Regions from separate parts of the Neomicrococcus lactis genome, predicted to be linked through region 3. Evidence: riboswitches for the same ligand, from Rfam matches in the RefSeq annotation. Region 3 holds a riboswitch; each other region holds the start of a gene.
What was found. A riboswitch is a leader RNA that binds a small molecule or an ion and turns the genes downstream of it on or off. The one in region 3 is predicted to bind S-adenosylmethionine.
Positions count from the first base shown of each region.

Region 1: another riboswitch for S-adenosylmethionine. It lies ahead of sfnG (dimethylsulfone monooxygenase SfnG); the one in region 3 lies ahead of BKA12_RS08470 (LLM class flavin-dependent oxidoreductase).
Region 2: another riboswitch for S-adenosylmethionine. It lies ahead of BKA12_RS06215 (bifunctional o-acetylhomoserine/o-acetylserine sulfhydrylase); the one in region 3 lies ahead of BKA12_RS08470 (LLM class flavin-dependent oxidoreductase).
Region 4: another riboswitch for S-adenosylmethionine. It lies ahead of BKA12_RS07110 (acyl-CoA dehydrogenase family protein); the one in region 3 lies ahead of BKA12_RS08470 (LLM class flavin-dependent oxidoreductase).

Region 1 is NZ_JACHBL010000001.1:1,343,193-1,348,822, forward strand. It holds gene BKA12_RS06135 (TM2 domain-containing protein) at 150-1,370, shown strand; SAM riboswitch class I at 1,650-1,743, shown strand; gene sfnG (dimethylsulfone monooxygenase SfnG) at 1,838-3,031, shown strand; gene BKA12_RS06145 (methionine ABC transporter ATP-binding protein) at 3,181-4,230, shown strand; gene BKA12_RS06150 (methionine ABC transporter permease) at 4,221-4,967, shown strand; gene BKA12_RS06155 (MetQ/NlpA family ABC transporter substrate-binding protein) at 5,042-5,630, shown strand, end outside.
Region 2 is NZ_JACHBL010000001.1:1,356,706-1,362,335, forward strand. It holds gene metX (homoserine O-acetyltransferase MetX) at 134-1,294, opposite strand; gene BKA12_RS06215 (bifunctional o-acetylhomoserine/o-acetylserine sulfhydrylase) at 1,291-2,661, opposite strand; SAM riboswitch class IV at 2,698-2,812, opposite strand; gene BKA12_RS06220 (VOC family protein) at 3,124-3,765, shown strand; gene BKA12_RS06225 (hypothetical protein) at 4,125-5,105, opposite strand; gene BKA12_RS06230 (CPBP family intramembrane glutamic endopeptidase) at 5,478-5,630, opposite strand, start outside.
Region 3 is NZ_JACHBL010000001.1:1,872,448-1,878,077, reverse strand. It holds gene BKA12_RS08485 (aliphatic sulfonate ABC transporter substrate-binding protein) at 1-304, opposite strand, end outside; gene BKA12_RS08480 (ABC transporter ATP-binding protein) at 452-1,309, opposite strand; SAM riboswitch class I at 1,313-1,415, opposite strand; gene BKA12_RS08475 (acyl-CoA dehydrogenase family protein) at 1,602-2,855, shown strand; SAM riboswitch class I at 2,934-3,025, shown strand; gene BKA12_RS08470 (LLM class flavin-dependent oxidoreductase) at 3,077-4,480, shown strand; gene BKA12_RS12645 (histidine kinase) at 4,760-5,630, opposite strand, start outside.
Region 4 is NZ_JACHBL010000001.1:1,563,355-1,568,984, forward strand. It holds gene sdhA (succinate dehydrogenase flavoprotein subunit) at 1-1,407, shown strand, start outside; gene BKA12_RS07105 (succinate dehydrogenase iron-sulfur subunit) at 1,407-2,180, shown strand; SAM riboswitch class I at 2,362-2,452, shown strand; gene BKA12_RS07110 (acyl-CoA dehydrogenase family protein) at 2,542-3,771, shown strand; gene trpS (tryptophan--tRNA ligase) at 3,899-4,957, opposite strand; gene BKA12_RS07120 (exodeoxyribonuclease III) at 4,975-5,630, opposite strand, start outside.

The sequences.
Region 1 (5,630 bases), 530 kb from region 3:
TTTCGCGATTCCGGAACACAGCATAAGTTCTAAGTGTCAGAGGCATCGGGGAATCTTTCACTGTGACCGAAAGAGCACAGAGATCACTCAGATCACTGAACTCTCGAAGCCACGCTTCCCTTTTCATATCTCTCAAGAAGGAGGATCAAGTGTCTAACACTTCGCTCCCCGCCGGCCCTCAGGTGCCGGATACCCCGGAGAACCAGCCGTCCCCGTACGCGCCGGTTTCCAACCCGCAGTATGCCTCGAGCGATCAGTACGCTGCGAACAACCAGTTCGCGGCTAACTCGCCGTACAACTACAACTCGCCTGTGCAGGCGCAGACCTCTGACAAGTCATTCATCGTGACGTGGCTGCTGTCTTTGATCATCGGTTTCTTGGGTGCCGACCGCTTCTACCTTGGCAAGATCGGAACGGGCCTGGCCAAGCTGTTCACCTTTGGCGGTTTGGGCATTTGGTACCTCGTTGACTTGGTCATGACCCTTGCCGGCGCCACAAAGGATAAGTACCGCCGCCCGCTCGAGGGCTATGACAAGCACAAAAAGATCGCGTGGATTGTCAGCGCTATTGTCCTGGTCTTCGGCATGATTACGGGCCAGCAGAACATGAGCGGCGGAGTTACCTCGAACTTTGGTTCCGCTGGTTCTTCTTCCAGTACGACGGCGCCAGCTACAGCAGCGTCGTCGTCCTCCGAGAATGCCGTCCCGGCTGCCGCGGAAGTAACTGAAGCCACGGCTGCCGCAGAAACGACCGCTGCTGCCGAGACCACCGCTGCGGCAGAGACTAAGCAAGCCGCCGAAGAACCGCAGGCCAGCGGTGCATCTGCGTGGGCCGCCGGCAAGTTCGGCGAGTTCGAGACCATCTCGAAGAAGGGCACGGGCGATTCCATCGTCAAGCTGCCCGCTGGCGTCACGAATGCCATGGTCACGTCCACGCATAACGGCGCAGGAAACTTCGCCATTATCGGTTTGGACGAATCGAACGAATCCGTGGATCTGCTGGTCAACGAGATTGGCTCCTACAAAGGCACCACGGCACTCGGTGTGAACGCGTTCCAGGAAGTCAAGAACGTTCAGATCAAGGCGTCCGGTGCGTGGACCATCACCATCGAACCACTGGCCAACGCCAAGCCGTTCGCATCTAAGGGTTCCGGCGACCAGGTCATGCTGTACGACGGCGACGCCTCCATGCTCACACTGACGAATAAGGGCAAGAGCAACTTCGTGGTCTACGAGGAGAACGACGAGCTCTTCAACATGGGCTTGCTCGTCAACGAGATCGGCAACTACAAAGGCACCGTTCCGATGTCCGGTGGACCGTCCGTGATCATCGTGAAGAGCGACGGATCCTGGACGCTAGCCGCTGAGTAGTACGTCGGCTGAGCGGCAGTGCCGCTCAGCACAAGACGCTTCAACAGAAGCAAACACGCTCTAGATAACTGCATAGAGTTCATGCCGTGAGTGACCGGGTTGGGGTGCGGCCACTCACGGCACCTCGCTGTCTCCAGTTACATCTCGACGGTCGCTGCAGGGGGTCCGAATAATCCAGCATCAGATTCCAGCATTTCGAATATTCTGCGAATGACGACACTCTTTGTCACAAACGCGCGAACATTCTTTGATATGGGGGATTTTTGTGTTCAAATTATTTCACCATCCCGAGCGGCCGAGAGATCTGGTTCTATGACGCCGCAGCAACTCCCGGATCATGCCGGGTCAGTGCTACCGCCAGAAACGATGGAGAAAGCTCACGCTTTCGTGGACGTGTCATCGCTAGCTGTGCACGCTCACCGTTGTACGGGATTCCTCACGAATATTGCCCCACCAAGGAATCAACCATGAGCTCAATCAATGTCACCCCTGAAGCTGACCTCGAGACCCCGCTGAAGTTCGCGTACTGGGTACCGAACGTGTCCGGTGGTCTGGTCATTTCCACCATTGAACAGCGCACCAGCTGGGACTTTGAATACAACAAGAAGCTCGCGCGCATCGCAGAAAATTCGGGCTTCGAATACGCGCTCTCCCAGACCCGCTACACCGCCAGCTACGGCGCGGACAAGCAGCACGAAGCAACCGCATTCACGCTCGGTTTGCTCGGCGCAACTGAGCGCCTCAAGATCATCGCCGCCGTTCACCCCGGCATGTGGCACCCAGGCGTTCTCGCCAAGTGGCTCATCACGGCTGACCACATCTCCAACGGCCGTGCAGCCGTAAACATCGTCTCAGGTTGGCTCAAGGACGAATTCACCAACTTCGGTCTGCCATGGCTCGAGCACGACGAGCGCTACGTCCGCACGGAAGAATTCATCACCGTCCTTCGTGGCTTGCTGACCGAGAAGGACTTCTCCTTCAGCGGCAAGTACTACAACATCAAGGACTTCACGCTCTCCCCTGCGCCGCTCGAGATTCCAGGCCGCGCACATCCAGACATCTTCTTCGGCGGAAATTCCACGGCTGCTCAGGCTGCCGCTGGCCGCACCGCCGACTGGTACTTCTCCAACGGCCGCACGTTCGAGGGCTTCCGCGAGAACATCGCCGGCGTCACCGCTGCCGCGAATTCGGGCAAGCGAACCGCCCCGGTCAAGCCACGCTTTGGCATCAACGGATTCGTGATCGCTCGCGATTCGGAACAAGAAGCCAAGGACACGCTGCGCGAGATCGTGGCAAAGGCACACCGCCCAGCCGTGGACGGCTTCGCCTCGGCGGTCAAGGAAGCCGGCCAGTCCACCAAGGACGGCAAGGGCATGTGGGAAGACTCCACGTACGAGGATCTCATCCAGTACAACGACGGCTTCCGCACCGGCCTCATCGGCACCCCTGAGCAGATCGCAGAGCGCATCGTCGACTTAAAGAAGATCGGCGTAAACCTCATCCTCACCGCGTACCTGCACTTCCAGGAAGAGGTCGAGGCATTCGGCCGCGACGTCCTCCCGATCGTCCGCGAACTCGAAGCTGACCTCGCCCGCAAGAACGGCAAGGAACTCAACACCAGCCTTCTTCCGGAAACCTCTTTCGAGGGTGCTTCCGCCTAACGCGGGTTTCGCTTCCGAATATTTACTGAGTACGACGCCGCAGCTCGGCTCCTAGGGCTCGGGCTGCGGTCAGTCGTACCCTCTTTCACCCCAAACAACGCCTCTTCCTTCAGTGCGCCCATTTTCCGGTTCAACCGAAAGCTCCCACCATGATTAGTCTTCATCAACTCACCAAGGTCTATGGCCAGGGTCCAGATGCTGTGACCGTGCTCGACAAGCTCGATATCGAAGTGCAAGCGGGCGAAATCTTGGCTGTGGTCGGTCCCTCCGGCGCCGGCAAGAGCACGCTGGCGCAATGCATCAACTTGCTCGAGCGTCCTACGTCCGGGCAGGTCATCGTCAACGGCGAAGAGCTCTCCGGACTGCCCGAGAGCAAACTGCGGGTAGCCCGCCGTCGTATTGGAACGGTGTTCCAGTCAGCCAGCTTGCTTTCGCGCAAGACGGTGGCGGAGAACATCGCGTTGCCGCTCGAGTACTTGGGCGTGACGAAAGCCGAAACCAACTCGCGCGTCAACGAACTGATCGAGCGCGTGGGACTCTCCCACCGCGCCAATCACTACCCGTTCGAACTCTCCGGCGGTCAGCGTCAGCGCGTGGGTATTGCCCGCGCTTTGGCACTGCGTCCGTCCGTACTGCTCTCAGATGAGGCCACCTCGGGACTCGATCCCGAGACGACGCGCTCCGTCGTCCAGTTGCTGCGAGAGCTACGCGATGACCTCAATCTCGCGGTCGTCTTCATTACCCACGAGATGGACACCGTTCTGCAGGTCGCTGATTCGGCTGCGCGTTTGGATCACGGCCGGATTATCGAACAGGGCCGCCTCGTGGACTTGCTGACCAACCACGAATCCGCGCTGGGCCGTGCGCTCCAGCCGAACTTGAATCCTTCGGCGCCGCTTCCCGGAACTCGTTCCTGGGTCGTCACCTACGACTCTCGTGACGTCCCGGCCGACTGGCTCCAGCGAGTGTCATCGGAGCTTGGCGAACCAGCAGCATTGTTGGCCGCCACCATTCAGAGCATCGATGGCGTCAGCACGGGCAACGCGACGGTCGGCGTTTCCAACGAAAACGATGCGATCGTCAAGGACGCATTTGCCCGCCACGGACTGCGCGCATCTCTGCCCAATGTGTCCCGCGAATCCATCTCAATTTCGTCAGTTCAAAACTCAGCACAGAAGGAGGCCGCGCTGTGGGCGTAGCAACCACTACACACTTGATTCTCGCGGGGCTTCCCGCCCTGCGTCCTGCGAGCGCGCTCTCGGATACCGCTTTGAGCGACCTGCCTGGACTGTTGATTCCGGCCCTGGGCGAAACGCTCACCATGGTGGGCATCGTGATGGTCCTGGTGGTGGCAGTCGGCACGGTGATCGCCGTGTGTCTGCACAATATGGCACCAGGCGGGCTCTTCGAGAACGCGAAGATCTACAACGTCCTGAGTTGGATTGTGAACGTGGGCCGATCCCTTCCGTTCCTGGTCCTCATGGCGGCCATTGTTCCGTTTACCCGGCTCATCACGGGAACGAACATCGGCATCGCAGCTGCTGTGGTCCCCATGACGATTGCGGGAATCCCGTTCTTCGCTCGCATCGTGGAGAACTCGTTGCGAGACGTTCCGCACAGCGTCACCCAGGCTGCCAAAGCATCCGGCGGCTCCACGTTGCAGATCATCCGCACCGCTCAATTGGGAGAAGCCATCCCAGCGATCATGGGCGGCTTGACCATCAACACCATCGCGATGATCGAGTACTCGGCGATCGCGGGAACCATCGGCGCTGGCGGCATCGGCTACGTCGCTGTCACCTACGGATATCAGCGCTTCGACAACACCGTGATGCTGGCAACCGTCATCTTGCTCATCCTTCTCGTCACCACAGTTCAGCTCATTGGCGACGGACTGGTCAAAGCCACTACGCCGCACTTACGCCGTCGTGCTTAAGACCGCCTGAAGAACTCTCACCCAACCTCCTAGCTTTACCCCTCTCTTCTCACCCACACCCGAAAGGCTTCATCATGACTATCACCGAAGAACGCACCACTCCGCCCGCTGACGGGCACGGCTTCACCATCCAGAAAAAGAAGAAGTGGCCGTGGGTGGCCGGCGGTCTCGTCGCCGTCGTTGCCATCGCAGCAGCCGTGGGCATCAACGCCAACGCAGGCACCAAGTCCCCCAATGAAATTGCGGGCGCAACCCTCACCGTCGTGACGGCTGAAGGCAACCAGGCTGAGCAGGCCCTCGTGAACTTCGTGGCCGAGGAAGTTGCTCCGAAGTACGGCATCAAGGTGGCCTTCAAGGGCTTGGCTGACTCCACCACGTTGAACCGCGCAGTCTCAACCGGCGAAGTCGCAGCCACCGTCTACCAGCACAAGTTGTGGCTCAGCCAGGTCCTTGAAGCCAACCCGGACTTCAAGGAAGAAGCGGCCACGCCAGTCTTCCGTTGGGGCTTCGGCATTTGGAGCGATAAGTACAAGTCCGTGGAAGAGATTCCAGACGGCGCAACGATCTCGCTGTACTCGGATCCAGCGAACGAAGCTCAGGGTCTTTGGCTTCTCGAGCGCGCTGGCCTGATTACTCTGAAGGACGGCGTCAACAAGTGGCAGG
Region 2 (5,630 bases), 520 kb from region 3:
CGAGCCCGGTCCAATGCGTACAGCACTAGAGTCGGTGGAACACCCGCTGAGGGCGATGGCGAGTGCGACCCCAAGCGCACTCCATCGCGCGCGATGAATCAGTGTGTGTGAACCGCTAGCCGTGTGTGTTGAGCTAGCTGCGTTCCTGATCCCCGCGCGCCGTAAAAACGTGTTCATTCAGCACCGGCCCGAGTTGGTGAATATCGGTCAAAAACCCATCATGCCCGATCGGCGAGTCAATCGTATAGACGCCGTCACCTTGATCTACTCGTTTGACGATCTCTTCCGACTGCGCCGGCCAGTACAAGCGGTCCGAATTCACCGCGGCCACCAAGAACTTCACGTCCGCCGCGCTTGCGAGTGCAGCGTCTACTCCCCCACGCGAACGGCCAACATCGTGGCTCATGAGAGCCTCGGTCAGCACCACGTAAGAGTTCGCGTCGAACCGGTCTACGAGCTTGTCTGCTTGGTGATCAAGGTAGCTTTCCACTGCATAACGACCGCGCTGGTGCGAGATGGACGCTCCGCCAAATGGATTCTCTTCACCCTGGTTCGCGCGGCTGAACCGCGTCTCCAGCTCAGGCTCCGAACGGTACGTCACGTGCGCAATTCTCCGGGCAATGCCGAGGCCTGCGGCAGGTGAGCTGGCGGCGTCGTAATAATCTCCGGAACGGTAATTCGGGTCCAAACGAATCGCCGCGGTCTGAGCTTGCGCGAACGCAATTTGCTCGGCTGAGGATTGCGCGCAGGCCGCTACGACGACGCAGTGCGCTACCCGCTCAGGTGCCGTGACGGCCCACTCAAGTGCTCGAGCGCCGCCCATTGAACCGCCGACCACGGCATGGAATTTTTTGATGCCAAGATCGTCGGCGAGACGCAGTTCGAGGTTCACAGAATCGCGAATGGTCGTGAATGGGAAACGGCTACCCCACGGGCGACCATCCGGCGCGATCGACGCCGGGCCGGTGGAGCCGTAGCAAGAGCCGATCATGTTCGGGGCCACCACAAAGTACTTGTTGGTGTCCACGATTCCGCCAGGACCAACGAGCTGATCCCACCAGCCAGGCTCGTTGGACTCACCCTTCGCGACGTGCGTGTCTCCGGTCAGGGCGTGTAGTAGCAGCACCGCGTTTGAGGCGTCTTGATTCAACGTGCCCCAAGTTTCGAAGGCCAGCGTGACGCTCGGGAGGTATCCGCCGGTCTCGAACGTATACTCGCCAACGTCAGCGAATTGCACGTGACCGTCAGGGACGGGACGCTGCTGCGAATCTAGCTCTCGGACAGTCAAGGTCACGCGCGCTCCCCTGCAGCGACCGGCTCGGCGTCGATGCCCTGATCGCGTCCCGCAAGAACCTTCTGGAAGCCCTGCTTGAGGTCGTTGATGATGTCCGTGATGTTCTCGATGCCCACCGCGAGACGCACCAGACCTGGCGTGACGCCGGCTTTCAATTGCTCAGCTTCAGTGAGCTGGGCGTGCGTGGTGGATGCTGGGTGAACCACGAGCGAGCGGACGTCACCGAGGTTGGCAACGTGCGAGTGAAGCTCGAGAGAGTCGACGAAGAGCTGGCCTGCGTCCTTGCCACCCTTGATATTGAAGGCAACGATGGCGCCGGAACCGTGTGGCGCGTAGTGCTGGCCAAGTTCGTACCAAGGGCTGGACTTGAGGCCCACGAACTGGACGCTCTCGACCTGATCGTGGCCTTCGAGGAATTCTGCAACCCTCTGGGCGTTGGCGACGTGGCGCTCCATGCGGAGGCTCAGCGTTTCCAGACCCTGCTCGATGAGGAAGGCGTTGAATGGGCTGATCGAGGAGCCGAGGTCGCGAAGCAACTGGACGCGGGCCTTCAGGATGTAGGCAAGGTTCGCGCCGAGGATGCCGTTGACGCCAAGGTCCTTCGCGAACGTCAGACCATTGTATGACTCATCCGGGGTGTTGAAGCCAGGGAACTTCTCTGGATCCTTGGCGAAATCGAAGTTACCGGAGTCGACAATGACGCCGCCGATGACCGTGCCATGGCCACCGAGGTACTTGGTGGCACTGTGCACCACGATGTCTGCGCCGTGCGTAATCGGGCGGATCAAGTATGGGGTGGCCAGAGTGTTGTCCACGATCAGCGGGACGCCCGCCTCATGGGCGACGTCCGCGACCTTGCGAATGTCCAGGACGTCCTGGCGTGGGTTGGACACGGATTCTGCGAAGAATGCTTTGGTGTTTGGCTTGACCGCGGCCTTCCAGGACTCAATGTCATCTGGGTTCTCAACGAAGCTGACCTCGATGCCGAGCTTCTTGAGGGAGTGCTTGAATAGGTTCTGGGTTCCGCCGTAGAGCGATGGGCTGGCAACAATGTGGTCGCCAACTTCGGCCAAGTTCAAGATCGAGTAAGTCGTTGCGGCCTGACCGGAAGACAGAAGAAGTGCGCCGACACCGCCTTCAAGTGCGGCAATGCGTTGCTCAACAACGTCCTGAGTGGGGTTGCCGATGCGCGTGTAGATCGGTCCGAGGTCCTGCAGAGCGAAACGTGCTGCAGCTGTGGAGGCGCTTGGGAATTCGAACGACGTGGTCAAGTAGATAGGAAGTGCCCGTGCACCCGTGCTGGGATCTGGCGTCTGACCTGCGTGAATCTGAAGCGTTTCGAAGTTCCATTGCTGGGACATGTTCATCTCCTCAATATTTTGAGGGTGCGCCAAATAAAGGCAACACCGCGCTTGCCCTGCACACTTCGTACAGGACCTGGTCTTCACCCGGGGCACCCCACCGCGGTTGGAGGGTTGCCGGCCAGCAAGCCGGGGCTATCTGCTGGCACTCATGACCTAGTTCATTTTCTCTGGTGTGGTCGGTCTTTTCAAGCCAGCATCTTCTTGGCTTCATACTTGTCAACGTTTCGACGTTGAGACCCTGCGCTTCCTGATCTCTGATGGGGCTTCTTCCTGAGGTGACGACCTGGTGCGCCTTCCTGAAGTGATGCACTACTGCGCATTCCGGGCTAGGCACTAGTTGCGGACAGCCAGCCTTCCTACACCCACGGCTACAAGATTGAGGACTCCCCTACATAAATAGAGCATCGAATGTAACTTAGGACACCCTAATTCGAACCTGAATTGCCAAAGTGCCAAGATGGAGCAATGAGGCTTGATCACGTTTCCTACGCATGTGGACCAGACGGACTAGAGAAAACAGCGAACCGGATTTCTGAGGCTTTGGGTCTCGAATTCGTCAAGGGCGGTGTTCACCCACGCTTTGGTACGCGCAACGTGATTTTCCCGCTCAAAAACCGCCAATACCTTGAAGTCGTTGAGGTTCTGGATCATCCTTCCTCACTCAAGGCACCTTTCGGTCAAGCCGTTCGAGCCCGCTCCGAAATGGGCGGCGGCTGGATGAGCTGGGCTGTTTACGCCGAAGATCTGGCACCCTTCGAGGAGCGTCTTGGACGTGGATCCGTTCCAGGAAACCGTCGTTTCCCTGATGGCCGCGAACTCTTGTGGCGCCAGATTGGCATCAACGATGTCATCGCCGATCCGCAGGTTCCTTACCTCTTGCGTTGGGACGACAACATGGAGGATCTGCACCCTTCCCAGGCACTTGAGCCGACTGGCAGCATTGACCGCATCACCATTGCAGGCTCGGCCGCTCGCGTTCGCGATTGGCTCGATTCACCAGCTGATGACGTTGTTGAAGACGTCTCCATGGACTTTGTTGCACCGTCCGGCGCTCCAGGCATCTTGTCCGTCGAATTTGAGACCCCCAAGGGCAAAGTCACAATCTAGTTTCTAGCGTTCGGCCGCTTTCGTGTTCCGCTTCCCGAGGTCCGGACAAACGGTTCACGAAACGCGCGCTCTGATCAATGCCGCCTTCTTCGTTTCACTTTGACGTCGATTGCTGCCAGCTCCATGAATGTTTGCTGGCACCAATCGACGTCAATTTTTAGTTCCACGTGGACCAAAATGACGTCAAAGCTTTTTGGGTAGGGCTCGAGCACTAACGAATAGATAACCAGGTGTCGTCTTAGACGAATGAATCAAGCAGGCGAGCGATGTGCCTTCAATGTGTGCAGGTGGATTTTGGGTGCCACGCTCATTGGGTGCAGGTGGATTTAGGGCGCCACGCTCAATGGCTGCATTTGACCTTAGGCCGCTACCATCAATTCGGTCCGACGTTCTTCAATAACCAGTCGCAGTCGTTGGCAGAAGGTTTTGAAGCCCTCGTTGAAATCCACGGCGCTGCACCGAAGGTTTCGCCATCCCGCCTTTTCCAAGTAGTAGTCCCGACTGTTATCACCATGGTGTTGTGCAGCGTTGCGGTGATCTCGGCCGTCATAGTGAACGGCAATTCGGAGCTTCTTGTAGCCCATGTCCGCGCTGAAACCAGGTATCCCAATGTGACCAAAGGTCAGCTGGAGCTCAGGTTCCGGCAGCCCTGAGCGAATAATCTCCAATCGAAGCAATGACTCGGCACGTGAGTCCGAACCGATGCGCGCCTGCTTCGTAGCGACAACCAGCTTCTTCTTTCCAGTTCCGTGAAAAGTGTCAAGTTCCGAGTTCCACTCAGCCAGCGTCATGAGTGGACGCTCAATACCTTCAAAAGCGAGTCGCGGCAGGCGGATGAGTTGGTCAATGAGCGCTGTCAGGTCATCAGTTGATAGGAAACAAGCTAAGTCCATCACAGTTCTGGCCGGGCTGGTTATCCGCAGAGGCCCAAGGTCAATGAGATTGCGACTGACTCGGGACTCATGAGACACAAGACCGGCACGGCGGATACGTGAATGCGGATACTCGACAGACACGTGTATTTGGTCTTGCGGCAACTCCCTCGGGATCCAGAGCCCATGAACTCGCGCTGCAGAGTAATAACTCACCCAGGCCCGCGGGTACTTCCTACAGACCGCTCGCAGAACATCCATCTCATCGAACTTTGTTTCCGCCGCAAAATACAGTCCATTCATCTTTGCGCGCTTGATGGATTTGGATCGCAGTTGCCGTCTGGACATTCCAATTTCAGGCAAGTCTGTGCTGAAAAACGGGCCAGCTTGTAGCTGCGCTGGCAATTGAAGTCTTTGGCTCACACCTCGATCTTTGCTGACTAATTGTGGCAAGCCTGAGTTATCCACAGATCCAGGTTGCTGATACGGCCCCAAAGCTGACGAAACCTGCCGGTTGGACGCTCCCCCAAACTTTGACGTCGATAAGTACCAAATGAAGGCGAATTTGCAGGACTCGATCGACGTCAATGAGGGGTGACTGAGATGAATCTCCCCGCAACCTGGTGCATTTTGACGTCAATGTCGCCGTAATGGCGGGGAATCGTGGATGCACTTGGCTGAAATTGACGTCAAAGGGCCTGTGACTGCGTGTCAGCAAGGACTCGCTTGGCCTAAATCGACGTCAAAGTGACCGTTGCTGAAGTTCGGCGAGGCCTCACGTGGCCTAGGTTGACGTTAAAGTGTGTGCGTCGACGCAGCGAATTCCAGAGAATCCGAAAGCTAGGATCCGATTCCGATCATCGGCCCGAGCAGCGCAAACCCCACGAAACCAACGGCGTCAAGCAAGAAGTGAGCATAGACGAGCGGCATGACTCGGCGGTACTTCAGATAGAACGCACCGAAGATCAGGCCCATCGCGAAGTTGCCGATGAA
Region 3 (5,630 bases):
CGTTGGCCTTGTTCGATCCCGCGGACTGCACCCAATTCACGGTGTAACCCTGATCCTTGAGCGTCGCCTCGAGCCAGCCCTTCTCCTTCAACACGAGGGAGAGCGGGTTGTATGTTGCGAAGTCGATGTTCAGGACTTTGCCGGCGGCATTAGCGGACGACGACGCAGCTTGCGAACCAGCGGACTGGCCACTTCCGCCTTCGCCTGCGCAAGCAGAAAGGAAGGTTGCGGCAGCGAGTGCGCTCAGTCCCAGGACGGAGCGGCGAGTGGTGACTGCGGAGAAGGATTTAGCGGTGAAAGACATGATGGTGCTCCTCAAGAAATGTGGTTGAAAGTAGTTATTGAAGACAAGGTTGTTGAAGCTGTGTGGTGGCGAGGCGGCGTCGTTATAGAACGACGTGCCGTTTTGATCGCCTGAACGTGTGACCGTTTGACCGTTTGAGAGCCGGGCTTAGTGACGGTGTGCGTCGACGCCGAGGCTCGAGAGCAGTTCGGCGCGCATTCGTGCCAGTTCTGCCGACGCGCGATCGCGTGGGCGTTCGCCGGGGACCGTCAGGATCCGTGAAATCGTGGCTCCTGGTTTGCCATCCTCCACTCCCAGAACCACAATCCGGTCGGCGAGCTGGAGGGCTTCGTCGACGTCGTGGGTAACCAGAAGAACCGTTGCCGGGTGAGCTTGGTGAACGGAGAGCAAGAGGTCTTGCATGTTCAAGCGGGTGAGTGCGTCGAGTGCGCCGAAAGGTTCGTCGAGCAAGAGCACGCCGGGACGGCGAGCAAGTGCACGAGCCAAGGAGGTGCGCTGTGCCATGCCGCCGGAAACTTCGCGAGGACGCAAGTGCGAGCTTTCGCCAAGTCCCACGAGCTGCAAGAGACGCTTCACGCGCTCAGCACCTTCAGCCTTCGGGGTTCCCGATGGCAAACCGAGTTCCACGTTCTTAGCCAGGTTTTGCCACGGCAAGAGTCGGGGTTCTTGGAAGGCCACTGCACAACGTGGGTCGATGCCTTTGACGGGTTCGCCGTCAATGAGAATTCGTCCCGAGCTGGGCTGATCCAGTCCGGACGCTGCGCGCAACAACGTGGACTTTCCGGAGCCGGAAGGACCCAGGATTGCCACGATCTCGTGAGGCTGGATGTTTAGGTCGATGTTCCGCAGGACCACCTTGGTATTCCCCGAGACGGCTGGGAAAGAGCGGCCCACGCCCTCAAAGCGCACTCCACTTGCCGACTCACCGCTTGGTGCGTTCTGGCTTGGTGCTGAAGCCTCGGCCACGACATCAGGTGTCGTGAAAGCGCGTACGTCTGTAGTCATTTCTCTCCATCGGTTCTGGCGTTAGCACCGTCCGCGAATCGAAAGGATTCGCTGGGGGTTGCTGCGGCGTCGTCGAGCCAGATCTCTCAGCCACTCATGATGGGTACCGAATAATTGAAAGCCTTGCTGGAAGCCTTCTCCAAATTATGACTCGAAAATTTCACAACATGTCACAATCGTTGCGTCTGATTCGATCGATAGTGAACCCTTGGATCACCCACCGAGCAATTTATTCATCAGGACGCCCTCTTCTGAGGTTCTTTGTGTCCCACTCTCGGAAAGCGACAATCCCTTGAGCACTTCAACTCTCAACGCGACGACCTTCGAAGCGGTCGCGCAAAAGTATCGCCCCATCTTCGAGCGCATCGCCGAAGGCGCGGTAGACCGCGAACTCAACGGCACTCTTCCTCATGAGCAGATTCAGTGGCTGAAGGACGCCGGCTTCACAGCCGCGCGCGTTCCACAAGAATTCGGCGGCGACGGCCTGAACTGGGAAGAGTTCACTGAACTTCTCATTGAACTGGCCGCGGCTGACAGCAACATCCCGCAGGCTCTTCGGTCTCACTGGGCGTTTGTCGAGGAAAATCTCTACCACCACGGCCTGACGCGCAACGGTAAGACGGGCGACCGCACTGAATGGTTCAAGCGCTTTGTTGCCGGCGAGATTGCTGGCAACGCGTGGACGGAACCAGGTCAGGGCGGCGTGGGCACGGTCCTCGACGAGCGTGACGGCCAGCTGGTCCTCAACGGCACCAAGTTCTACACCACCGGCACCATCTTCGCCGAGTGGATCGACGTGCTGGCCAAGCGCCCGGATGGCTCCGATGTATCCGCCTACGTCAGCACCAAGACTCAGGGCATCGAGACTCTCGATGACTGGGACGGCTTCGGACAAAAGGGCACCGGCAGCGGCACCACGATCTTCACGAACGCACCCGTTGACGCGGAAAACGTCTTCGACTTCGAGGTGCGCTTCCCGTACCAGACTGCGCTGTACCAGCACATTTTGTTGATCGCACTGTCCGGCGCGGCTCAGGGAGCGGCCAACGAAGTGGCGAAGCAGGTCCGCGAGCGCAAGCGAGTCTTCGGCCACGGCAATGCAGACACGGTGAGCCAGGATCCGCAGATCCTTCAGGTGGTCGGCGAAGTCAGCGCGAAGGCGTACGTCGCCGCAGCTGCCACCTTGCGCGTGGGCCGCGCTTTGGATCGCGCGTTCAACTCACGCCTCGAAGGCGATGCTGTCGAGAAGGCCGCCAACGTCTCTGTGGAACTCGAGTCCGGCTTGGCTCAGGTTGTCTTGAGCCCACTCGTTACGGAAGCCACCGGCCAGATCTTCAACACGCTCGGCGCATCCTCGACGAGCACCGCTAAGTCGCTGGACCGCTTCTGGCGCAACGCTCGCACCGTCGCCACCCACAACCCTTTCATCTACAAGGCGCGCATCGCCGGTGACTGGGCCGTCAACGGAATGGAACCGCCCACCGTTTGGACCATTGGTGAAGCGGGAATTGACGATAAGCGCCACGGCCAAGCGGCGGCGTCGTAATCAAAAATTTGCAGTGATCATTACAGAATGCGGCCCCCGTATTTCGCGGGGTCGCATTCTGGGTGTGCAATGGAGAAGTACCCATCCAGAGCGGCTGAGAGATCTGGCTCAACGACGCCGCAGCAACCACCTCATCAAGAGGAAGGTGCTACTGCCAGCAACGATGGAGAAGCTCGAACCGCGCCCTGCGTGGGTTCTTCTCGTCGGGAAGGAACCAAAAAATGACTGAAATCGCTCCCCGCCGACACGTACGGTTCAACGCTTTCGACATGAACTGCGTGGTCCACCAGTCCCCAGGATTGTGGCGCCACCCGCAGGATCAGGCCTGGCGTTACAAAGACATCACCTACTGGACCGAACTCGCGAAGCTCTTGGAAAAGGGCAAGTTTGATGGCCTGTTCATCGCTGACGTCCTCGGCACGTATGACGTTTTCAATGGCACCAATGAGGCGCCGTTGTCCTCCGGAGCGCAGGTTCCCGTCAACGATCCGTTCCTCCTGGTTTCCGCGATGGCAGCTGTCACGCAGAACCTCGGCTTCGGCGTCACCGCCGGCACCGCCTACGAGCACCCGTACCCGTTTGCTCGCCGCTTGGCCACGCTCGATCACCTGACCAACGGCCGTGTGGGTTGGAACGTGGTGACTGGTTACTTGCCGTCCGCCGCACGCAACATGGGTCAAGAAGACCAAATGGAGCACGACGAGCGCTACAACCACGCCGACGAATACCTCGAAGTGGTCTACAAGCTGCTCGAAGGTTCGTGGGAAGAGGATGCCGTCCAGCGCAACCGCGAGACCGGCGTCTACACGGATCCGTCCAAGGTGCACCCGATCAACCACGAGGGCAAGTACTTCAAGGTTCCCGGCATCGCCATCACGGAGCCATCTATCCAGCGCACCCCGGTCATCTTCCAGGCAGGCGCATCCTCGCGCGGCATGAAGTTCGCGGCCGAAAACGCTGAGGCGGTCTTCGTGACCTCGCCGACCAAGGAACTCCTGACGAACACCGTCAAGAAGATCCGCGACGCCGCCGAGGCCGCTGGCCGCGACCGCTACGACATCCGCATCTACGCGATGCAGACCATCATCACGGGTCCTGACACGGCTTCCGCGCAGGCGAAGTTTGAGGACTTCAAGCAGTACGTGGATCCGCAGGGCGCGTTGGCTCTCATCTCCGGCTGGATGGGCGTTGACCTCTCCCAGTACGACCTCGACGACAGCATCGGCGCGAACGTGAAGTCCAATGCCATCCAGTCCTCCGTGGAGACCTTCCAGAAGGCCTCCGGCGATGACGGAAACCCATGGACCGTGCGCCAGCTGGCCGAGTGGGTGGGCGTGGGCGGCTTCGGCCCGATTACCGTGGGCTCCGGCGCTGACGTCGCGAAGAAGCTCGTGGAATGGGTCGACGAGACGGACGTGGACGGCTTCAACCTCGCCTACGCCATCACGCCTGGCACCTTCGAGGATGTTGTGGAGTTCGTGGTTCCCGAATTGCAGAAGCTCGGCGCGTACCAAGAGGAATACTTGCCTGGCTCGCTGCGCAACAAGCTCTTCGGCAAGGGCGATCGTCTGCATGCGAACCACAAGGCGGATCAGTTCCGTTTGAAGGTTCCTGCTGACGCATAGTTCGTTAGTGGCTTCTTAGTTCCGGTCCTCCTTTTTGCGTGGGAGGGCCGGAATTTTTTTGAGGACGACGGCGGTGCTCGAGTGAGTGCCCGGCTTGCGGTATGTGCCCCCGACTTGCTCGTTCAAATTTGCTCGTTAAATGGCGGATGGCCGGCACACACTCCGGCCATCCAGTTCCCATTTCTTGCCCGTCACCAAGGGCACTATTAACGTTACGAGGCGTTTTCCTGCTCGGCGATAGCCATTCGTCTAGACTTCAACGATTTGGGGCTTTGGGGCTTAGATTTCCACGCCACGGATGGGAACGGTGACCTCGAGGCGCCAGGTTGTCGCCGTCTGGATGACGTCCAACTTTCCGCCTAGGCTCGAGGTGCGGTCGCTGATGCTTCCCAAACCTAGGCCAGCATTTGCGTTCTTGGCGTTCGACGATCCGTTGCCATTGGTTGCTGGGGCCTTCTGGTTCTGGATCCGGAGGATCACGTTGCCCTCAACGGTGTCCACGCAAATGGAGCAGTCGCTCGACGGGGTGGCGTGTTTCAGGATGTTCGTGGTGGCTTCTTTGAGGATGCGGTGCATCGCCACCTGAATGCGACGGGGGAGCTCGTCAATGTCGCCATTGATGTTCTCCGTGACGCTGAAGCCGATGGACTCCAACTGCCGTGACGCTTGATCGATGCTTCGACGAAGGGTCAGCGTCGATGCGCCGGCGGCAGCTCCACCCTCTTCGGCGGACAGGCTCTTGTCTGAGAGGTGTGCTTCTTCGGAGGACTTTAGAACGTTCAGCAGCAGGCGCAGGTCCTGGAGGGTGTTGCGGGCCGACTGGCCAATGACTTCCAGAGACTCGGATGCGAGCTTGGGGTTCTTCGCAAAGGATGCCGCTTGAGCTTGCATGGCGATGATCGTGATGTCGTGGGCCACGATGTCATGGAGGTCTCTCGCGATTGAAAGACGCTCGGCTGCGCTTGCTTCTAGCTGCAGAGTGCGCATCTCTTCGATCTCGGCAATATGCCGCGCTTGAGCTCGCCAACTACGGCGAATAAGGGTGCCGATCAGTGCGCCAACGCCCAAAAGCGGAATGCTGAAGTACAGAATCGGTCGGTCGTTGGGCCACATGAACCACAGTGAAACGGACCAGAGAATCCACGCTGCG
Region 4 (5,630 bases), 310 kb from region 3:
GTTCGCCGTGCTTGCTACGCAGCAGACCGTACCGGTCACATGATTCTTCAGACCTTGTACCAAAACTGCGTCAAGCACAACGTTGAGTTCTACAACGAGTACTACGTACTTGACCTCCTCATCGTTGAAGAAGACGCAACTCGCGAAGACGGCACGCCGTACAAGCAGAAGCGCGTTGCAGGCGTTGTCTCCTACGACCTCGCTTCCGGCGAACTTCACGTCTTCCAGGCCAAGTCGGTTGTCTTCGCAACCGGTGGCGCTGGCAAGGTCTTCAAGACCACCTCTAACGCTCACACCTTGACGGGTGACGGTATGGGCATCGCGTTCCGCCGCGGTATCCCACTCGAGGACATGGAATTCGTGCAGTTCCACCCGACTGGCCTCGCCGGCTTGGGCATCTTGCTTTCCGAAGCAGCTCGTGGCGAAGGTGGCATCCTCCGTAACGCTGACGGTGAGCGCTTCATGGAGCGTTACGCTCCAACCATCAAGGACTTGGCTCCTCGTGACATCGTTGCCCGCTCTATGGCTAATGAGGTTCGCGAAGGCCGCGGTGCTGGCCCGAACAAGGACTACGTCCTCTTGGACCTCACCCACCTTGAGCCTGCTCACATCGATGCCAAGCTCCCGGACATCACCGAATTCGCTCGCACGTACTTGGGCGTTGAGCCTTACACCGAGCCAGTTCCAGTGTTCCCAACGGCGCACTACGTCATGGGCGGTATCCCAACCAACATCAAGGGCGAAGTTCTCCAGGACAATGACACCGTCATTCCTGGCCTCTACGCCGCTGGTGAGGTTGCTTGTGTGTCCGTTCACGGTTCCAACCGTTTGGGCACCAACTCTCTCCTCGACATCAACGTGTTTGGCAAGCGCTCCGGCATCTCTGCCGCTGAGTACGCTCGCAACGCCGAGTTCGTTGAGCTACCTGAGAACTCTGAGAACGACACCGTCGCTCTTCTTGAGTCCATCCGCACGGGCAACGGCACCGAGAAGATCGCTGTTCTCCGTAAGGAACTTCAGGACAGCATGGACCTCAACATGCAGGTGTTCCGCACCGGCGAGTCCATTGCTCAGGCCTTGGCTGACATCGAGTCTTTGCGCCAGCGCTACAAGAACATCTCGATTCAGGACAAGGGCAAGCGCTTCAATCTGGACCTCCTCGAGGCCGTTGAGCTGGGCTTCTTGCTCGACTTGGCTGAAGTCATGACGGTGTCTGCATTGCACCGTGAAGAGTCCCGCGGTGGTCACTACCGTGAAGACTTCCCGGACCGCAACGACGAGCGCTTCATGAAGCACACCATGATGTACAAGGACGAGTCTGCAGAGACCGAAGGCGTCAAGGGTATGCGCGTTGAAACGAAGCCTGTGGTCTTCACCCGTTACGAGCCGATGGAGCGTAAGTACTAATGAGCACCGTAGAACCAGCATCCAAGATTGACCTCAAGACTGACGGCGGCAGCGGAGAGATCCCATCGTTCGACATCACCTTGAAGGTGCGTCGCTACGATCCAGAGTTCTCCGAAGAAGCAAAGTGGGACGAATACACGCTCACGATGTACGGCACGGACCGCGTGCTTGATGCTCTTCACAAGGTGAAGTGGGAGATCGACGGCTCGTTGTCCTTCCGCCGCTCTTGCGCTCACGGTGTGTGTGGCTCTGACGCCATGCGCATCAACGGCCGCAACCGCCTTGCGTGCAAGACCCTCCTCAAGGACTTGGACACCTCCAAGCCCATCACCGTTGAGCCCATCAAGGGCCTTCCGGTGGAGAAGGACCTCATCGTGGATATGGAACCTTTCTTCCAGTCCTACCGCGAGATCATGCCGTTCTTGATCACCAAGGGACACGAGCCTTCCAAGGAGCGCTACCAGTCCCCTGAGGATCGCGAGCGCTTCGATGACACCACCAAGTGCATCCTCTGCGCTGCGTGCACGTCTTCGTGCCCAGTGTTCTGGACCGATGGTCAGTACTTCGGCCCGGCAGCGATCGTGAACGCCCACCGCTTCATCTTCGACTCCCGCGACGAAGCCGGCGACATGCGTCTCGAAATCCTCAACGACAAGGAAGGCGTGTGGCGTTGCCGCACCACCTTTAACTGCTCCGAGGCTTGCCCACGTGGCATCCAGGTCACAAAGGCCATCTCGGAAGTCAAACAGGCTATCCTGGCTCGCCAGTTCTAGCCTCAAAATCACATCGCATCATCAGGGCGCGCCATGCCTTCGGGAGTGGCGCGCTTTGCGTTTAAGGGTTCCCTACACAGCCGCCGCTCCCCCACGCAAGCATTGCGACGAAACATCTCCTATTACGTCGTCGGCGTCACAAAAGTAGCAATCCAGATCACATGACTGATTTCATAATGGAACACCATCCAGAGCGGCTGAGAGATCTGGCTCGTTGACGCCGCAGCAAATTGACTGCCCGGTCATAGTGCTAACGCCAGAATCGATGGAAACTCGAGCGCTGGCTATGTTTCATGCTTCGGCTGTCTCTACCCGCCGTTCTCGGGGTTCCTTCTGTTACTCAACAACGAAGGAGAAAATCATGTCAGTCGAAACTCTTCAGACTTCGCCCCGCGTTCCCTACACGGGCAACGCCACCCCAGACGAGCTGTCCTACTGGGAAGCTATCGCACGTAATGTCGCTGATCAGCTCCGCGTTGACGCTATTGAGCGAGATCGCGCTAACCAGCAGCCACGCCGCGAAGTCCAGCTCTTGAAGGATTCTGGTCTCCTCAACCTGCTCGCGCCCACCGAGTTCGGCGGAGGTGGCGGCCACTGGGAAACCGCCTTCCAGGCTATTCGCATCATTTCCAGCGTGGACGGCTCCATCGGCCAGCTTCTCGCCTACCACTACATCAATCAGAGTGGAATCGCGTTCTATGCTTTGCCGCCAAGCCAGCCCGCATGGTGGCAGGCCACGGTCAACGGAAATTGGCTCTGGGGCGATTCGGTCAACCCTGTAGACCCCACGCTCACCCTCACGGCTGATGGCGACGGTTACCGGCTCAATGGCCTCAAGCACTTCTCCACGGGTTCCGGTGTTGGAGATGTCATTGTCTTCAATGCTCTCGTCGTCGATGGCATCAACGAAGGCAAGATCATCGCATTCGTCTTGGAGACCACTCGCGAAGGCGTCGAGCTCCTCGATGACTGGGACAACCTGGGTCAGCGCCTCACCGGTTCCGGCAGCGTCAAGAACACCAACGTGCGCGTGAATCCCGTGGACGTTCTGGGTGAAGTGACGGAAGAGCCGATCTCCACTCTCTTGACCCCGGGCATCCAGTTGGCGTTCTCCAACTTCTACCTCGGATCCGCGGAAGGTGCCCTTGAACGCGGCCGTCAGATCCTCGTGGAGCGCAAGAATTCATGGTTCCTCTCCGGCGTGGACACCTACGCTGAGGACAAGATCTTCCAGCGCGCTATCGGCGAATTGAAGGCGCGCACTGCCGCCGTTGCCGCTCTTGCGGAAAAGATTAACCGCAAATTCGACGACGTCGCAGCTCGCCAAGGTGCCCTCACCTCCGAAGAGCGTTGGGCTTACGCGAACGAAATCGCCGAGCTCAAGGTGGTCTCGACGGAGATCGGCCTCGAGGTATCTCACCGCATCTACGAAGTGACGGGCGCGAGCTCTACCAAGAGCAGCGTTGGCCTGGACTTGTTCTGGCGCAACGTCCGCACCCACACGCTCCACGACCCCGTGGACTACAAGAAGATCGAAGTTGGCGCGTACTACCTCAATCGCGACGTCCCAGCGCTCTCGCTCTACACCTAAGCCAGTAGCCACCACAGGCTGAAATCACTGAAGGCGCCGGCTCGCAACCACACTAAGTGGTCAAGCGAGTCGGCGCCTTCGGCTTTAGACCAGTTCACACGAGAACAAGCTCAGGCTAGATCCAAAATTAGCCCTTGAAAGGCGGCAAGAAGCCCACGCGCTCGTAGACAGCTTCAAGAACCGGCTGGGATACCTCGCGAGCCTTTTCAGCGCCGCGCGCCAGCAAGCGATCCAACTCAGCAGGATCGGCCAAGAGCTGCTCAGTACGCTCACGGATCGGAGTCACGGCAGCCACCACGGATTCGGCAACATCCACCTTGAGGTGTCCGTACATCTTGCCTTCGTAGGACGCCACCAAGGTATCCACAGGCGTGTTCGTGACGGCGGAGAGGATCTCCAACAAGTTGGTGACGCCAGGCTTTTTGGCGCGGTCGTGCGCCACCACGGTGTCATCGTCTGTCACGGCGGACTTGATGCGCTTCGCGATCACCTTCGGGTCATCGAGGATATTGATCAAGCCGTTCGGCGAGGCCGCGGACTTGGACATCTTCGAGGTTGGGTCCTGCAGGTCATAGATGCGCGCGCCACCCTTCTGGATGAACGCTTCCGGAACCACAAAGGTCTCGCCGAAGCGCGAGTTGAAGCGCTGCGCCAAGTCTCGAGCAAGCTCCACGTGCTGACGCTGATCGTCGCCCACGGGAACACCCTTGGGCTGGTACAGCAAGATGTCGGCGGCCATGAGCATCGGGTACGTGAAGAGGCCAACGCCCGCATTGTCGGCACCCTGCTTGGCAGACTTGTCCTTGAACTGCGTCATGCGGCTGGCTTCACCAAAACCGGTCAGGCACATCATGACCCACGCGAGCTGCGCGTGTTCAGGAACATGGGATTGCACAAACAGCGTGGACTTCTCAGGATCAATGCCGCCCGCGATGTACTGGGCCGCTGTCTTGCGGGTGCGTTCGCGCAGCTCCGCCGGATCCTGCGGCACCGTGATGGCGTGCATATCTGGGATGAAGAAGAACGCGTCGTATTCGTCCTGCTCTCGTACCCAGTTCACGAGGGCGCCCAAGTAGTTGCCCAAGTGCAAAGACTCGGCCGAGGGCTGCATGCCAGAAAGCACGCGCATGCGGTCAGAGGCGCTGACGCCGGGCAGGGTGATGTTCTTTGGCGTTACATCTGCCATGAGGTTCAAAATCCTTTTTAGAGTTGGTAATCGATCACGAGCGGAGCGTGATCGGACCATCGGGTGTCCCAACTAGGCGCGCGGTCTACTACAGCGTTCGTTGCCTTTGCCGCCCATGTGGGAGTGGCCATGTGGTAGTCGATGCGCCAGCCAGTATCCGTATCGAATGCCTTGCCGCGCTGGGACCACCAGGTGTATGGGCCGTCGACGTCGCCGGCGAGCATTCGGTGCACATCCGTGTACCCGATTTCGTCGCCGAAGAAACGGTCAAAGTACGCGCGCTCTTCAGGCAGGAATCCAGCCTTCTTCTGGTTGGCCTTCCAGTTCTTGATATCGCGCGGCGTGTGTCCCACGTTGAGGTCGCCCATGATGAGCGCGTGATCCGCACCCTTCGCGAGCGCAGGCAAACGGTCCACCATGACATCGAGGAACCGGTACTTGTCCACTTGCTTGGGGGTATCTACTTCACCGGAGTGCACGTAGGCGCTGACGACGGAAATGGTCTCGCCGTTCGGCAGGCCGAAGTCCGCTTCCACCCAGCGGCCGGAGGTCGTGAAGTAGTCATCGCCGATGTGCTCTCGCGTCGCCTTGGGCGCTACGCGAGAGGCCAGAGCCACGCCCGCGCGGCCCTTAGCTTCAGCTTCGGCGTGCAGGATGTGCCACTCCTCCCCCA